One region of the Magnetovibrio sp. genome, then DNA from elsewhere that is predicted to be linked to it. Evidence: predicted binding sites of a transcription regulator. Region 1 holds the regulator's gene; the other holds the start of a gene.
The links. The regulator HrcA, encoded in region 1, represses chaperone genes, less so after heat shock. The targets are predictions, from matches to a motif close to GTTAGCACTCNCCNNNGGNGAGTGCTAAC.
Positions count from the first base shown of each region.

Region 1 (2,205 bases):
AACGGATAGTCTTCGGCGGTGCCTTGGATTTCGACGATTCCGCCCGCGCCGGTGAGCACGAAGTTGGTGTCGGCTTCCGCCGCGCTGTCTTCCAGATAGTCGAGGTCGAGCACCGCGTTTTCTTTATACAAACCGCAGCTGATCGCCGCGACCTGATCGATCAGCGGCACGGACGGCAAAACGCCGCGTTCGACCGCGCCGCGAAAGGCCAGATAAAGCGCCACATACGCGCCGGTGATCGACGCCGTGCGGGTGCCGCCGTCGGCCTGGATGACGTCGCAGTCGACCGTGATCTGCATTTCGCCCATGGCTTCCAGGTCGGTGACGGCGCGCAGCGAGCGTCCGATCAGGCGCTGGATTTCCTGGGTGCGGCCCGATTGCTTGCCGCGCGCGGCTTCGCGCTGCATGCGTGAATTGGTGGCGCGCGGCAGCATGCCGTATTCGGCCGTGACCCAGCCCTTGCCCTGGCCGCGCATCCACGGCGGCACGCGCTCTTCCAGCGTGGCGGCGCACAACACGTGGGTGTCGCCGAATTTGATCAGGCACGATCCTTCGGCGTGTTTGGAAAAGCCGGTTTCCAAGCTTACGGTGCGCATGACGTCAAGGGCGCGGCCACTGGGTCTCATCTGTTTATCCTCAATTTTTTAAAAAGTTGCGCCAAGCTACCCGCCCGCGCGCGTCAGGTAAAGCGCCCAACGCACATCATGGGCGCAATTGACGGACATGGCGGGCGCGACTACCTTCGTCACGGACAACAACAAGGGCCCTTCGGCACATGATTACCGAGCTGAACGAGCGTTCGCGGGAAATTTTTCGTCGCATCGTCGACGCCTATTTGACCACCGGCGATCCGGTGGGCTCGCGCACCTTGTCGCGTCAGCCGGGCCTGGACATTTCACCCGCCACCATCCGCAACGTCATGGCGGACCTGGAAGACGCGGGTTTGCTGTTTTCACCCCACACCTCGGCCGGGCGGTTGCCAACCGAACTGGGCTTGAAGCTGTTCGTCGACGGCATTTTGGAAGTCGGCAATCTGACCAAGGCCGAACGCCAATCCATCGAAGGCGAGTGCAAGGCCTCGGGCCGTTCGGTCGAAGGCCTGCTGGAAAACGCCACCCAGGCCCTGTCGGGGCTATCGCACCTGACCGGTCTGGTGGTCGCACCGAAAAGCCAAGCGCCGCTTAAACACATCGAATTCGTCGCGCTCAGCCCCGGCCGGGCGCTGGTGGTGTTGGTGACGGAAAACGGCGTGGTGGAAAACCGCATCATCGAAATTCCACCGACCGTGCTACCCAGTGCTTTGGTCGAAGCAACCAACTATTTGTCGGCGCGCTTGGTCGGGCGCACCCTCGAAGACGCGCTGGATGCGATCAAGACCGAACTGAACAGTCACCAAGCGCAACTCGACGCGCTGACCGCCAAGGTGGTGGAGGAAGGCTTGGCGGTGTGGTCCGGCAACGAAGGCCAAGGTTCGCGCGGGGGCTCGCTGATCGTGCGCGGTCAGGCCAATCTGCTCGAAGACATGGACGCCATGAAGGATCTGGAAAACATTCGTGCGCTGTTCGAGGCCCTGGAAACCAAGGAAACCATGGCCCGGTTGCTCGAACGCGCCGACACCGCCGACGGTGTGCAAATCTTCATCGGCGCGGAAAACAACCTGTTCGGCATGTCCGGCTGTTCGCTGATCGTCGGCCCTTACCGCGACACCAAAGAACGCATCATCGGCACCATCGGGGTGATCGGCCCGACGCGGATGAATTACGCCCGCATCATCCCCATGGTCGACTACACCGCAAAGCTGGTGGGCCGTCTGATCGGATAAATGCGCCCGGCGCACACTGCGGTGGGTTGATTGATTCGTCAAATACGCTAAATACCACCCCAACACAGATGCCAATTGGCCCCAGACCATGACTTTAGGTGCGCAATGAACACTGAGAACGAAATCCAGGCTGACGATCAACCCGAAACGTCCGAGGCTGCCGCACAGGCAGAACAGGACGCCATGGCCGATGCCGCTCGCGAAGCCGAAGCGGAGGCCCTGGAAGCCGAGGCCGAAGCCGAACTGGCTGGCGCGCCCGCGCCGGAACCGGAGACTCCCGATCTCGCAGCCGAGGTGGCGGAGCTGAAAGACAAATTGCTGCGCACCATGGCCGAGATGGAAAACACCCGCCGCATCGCCGCGCGGGAAAAGGCCGACGCCAG
Region 1 covers NZ_DATCTF010000004.1:143,926-146,130, forward strand. The annotation lists gene rph (ribonuclease PH) at 1-626, opposite strand, end outside; gene hrcA (heat-inducible transcriptional repressor HrcA) at 776-1,822, shown strand; gene VIN96_RS01180 (nucleotide exchange factor GrpE) at 1,928-2,205, shown strand, end outside.

Region 2 (2,205 bases), on a different contig from region 1:
GCCGAGCATGTCGAGAGTGACGTTTTCGAGCTTGATGCCGAGATCTTCGGAAACCACCTGGCCGTTGGTCAGGATGGCGATGTCTTCCATCATGGCTTTGCGGCGTTCGCCAAAGCCCGGGGCTTTGACGGCGGCAACCTTGAGGCCGCCACGCAGCTTGTTGACCACCAGGGTCGCCAGCGCTTCGCCTTCGATGTCTTCGGCGATGATCAGCAGCGGACGGCTGGACTGAACAACGGCTTCGAGCACCGGCAGCATGGCTTGCAGGCTGGTCAGTTTGGTTTCGTGGATGAGGATGAACGGGTTTTCCATCTCGCAGGTCATTTTGTCGGCGTTGGTGACAAAATAGGGCGAGGTGTAACCGCGGTCGAACTGCATGCCTTCGACGACGTCGAGCTCGGTGCTGAGGCCTTTGGCTTCCTCGACCGTGATGACACCTTCGTTGCCGACGCGTTCCATCGCCTGAGCGATCATGTCGCCGATTTCAGCTTCGCCGTTGGCGGAAATGGTGCCGACCTGAGCGACTTCAGCGGAGGTCTTGACCTTTTTGGAGCGACGCTGCACGTCTTTGATGACGGCTTCGACAGCGAGGTCGATGCCGCGCTTGAGATCCATCGGGTTCATGCCCGCGGCGACGGCTTTGCAGCCTTCACGCACGATGGACTGAGCCAGAACGGTTGCAGTGGTGGTGCCGTCGCCGGCTTCGTCGTTGGTGCGCGAAGCGACTTCTTTGACCATCTGCGCGCCCATGTTTTCGAACTTGTCGGACAGTTCGATTTCTTTGGCGACAGAAACACCGTCTTTGGTGATGCGCGGAGCGCCGAACGACTTGTCGAGGACCACGTTGCGGCCTTTGGGGCCGAGGGTCACTTTAACGGCGTTCGCCAGCGTGTCGACGCCGGCGAGCATGCGCTGGCGCGCATCGGTGCCGAATTTTACGTCTTTAGCAGCCATGTTGAATTTCCTTACGTCTGGATTGGCTTAAAGCAATGAGTGGGGAGGTTTGAGAAGCGCCGGTGGGCTTACTTCTTTTTGCCTTTGGCGGAAGTTTCGATCACGCCGAGGATGTCGCTCTCTTTCATGATGAGCAGATCTTCGCCGTCGATTTTCACTTCGGTGCCGCCCCATTTGCCGAACAGCACGGTGTCACCGGCTTTGAGTTCCAGCGGCACAACGGTGCCGTCGTCACGACGTGCGCCGGTGCCTGCGGCAACGATGACGCCTTCGGAAGGCTTTTCCTGAGCGGTTTCGGGAATGATGATACCGCCAGCGGTTTTTGCTTCGGTCTCGACGCGGCGAACCAGCACGCGGTCGTGGAGAGGCCTGAACTTCATTTCTGAATCCTCCAGAAATTCTTGAGAAATAAAATGGTCGGGGGAGCGCTTACGGTTGTTAGCACTCCCCTTAACCGAGTGCTAGGGATTTACGGGGCCTGATGCGGCCTGTCAACCGGCGCGACAAGAAATTTTTGTTAAAGGGCGGTATTTAGCCAAAATGAAGCAATTTATCCGCGCGCCAGAACGTCAGAATCGGGCCGCATCCCACATCGCCAGAACCTTGCCCCGGTACGGCTGCACGGAAATCGGCGTACCATAGGGTTCCATTTCGCTTTCGCTCAAGGTTGCGATCAGCACTCCGGTGGGGTTGCCTTGCGCCCAGGCCTTACCGTCAGCCATCGTTTGCATGACCTCGACGGGGCGTTCCAACCGGCCGAGGAACTGAAATTCGCCGTGATACTTGCCGATATAGGCCACCGGGCGGCTTTGATCCTGCCAGGCCTTGACCCGTTGCGCTGCGGGTTCCAGGTCGTAGGCCAGGGAAAAGGCCGGGGCGGCGGTCAAGTGCACCATGACGATGACGCTGGCGGCGAGGGTCGCGATCAGGCGCACCTCGGCGCGCGGACCGTTGGTTTTGATGAACGCAATGACAAACGCCAAAATCACCACGGGGATCAGCCACAGCGGTTGAGCCACGTGGACCCAATCGGGCAACGGTTTTTTCAACAGCGGCGCGATCGCGTCTTGGCCGAGCAAGCCGATCAGCAAGATCAGCGCGATGACGCCCAGTACCAGCGCGGGCACGCGGTGGCCGCGACACGGGGTTTCTTCGCTACCAAGCAGATAGGCAGCGAACAATGCCAGCGCCGGGAAGATCGGCAACAGGTAATGGGGCTGTTTGCCGCTGATGGCGGAAAAGATCACGAAC
Region 2 covers NZ_DATCTF010000019.1:241,639-243,843, reverse strand. The annotation lists gene groL (chaperonin GroEL) at 1-954, opposite strand, end outside; gene VIN96_RS16385 (co-chaperone GroES) at 1,023-1,334, opposite strand; gene VIN96_RS16380 (phospholipid carrier-dependent glycosyltransferase) at 1,524-2,205, opposite strand, start outside.
Region 2: VIN96_RS16385 (co-chaperone GroES) is a predicted target of HrcA. The motif match lies at 1,392-1,420, and genes of this name have one in related genera.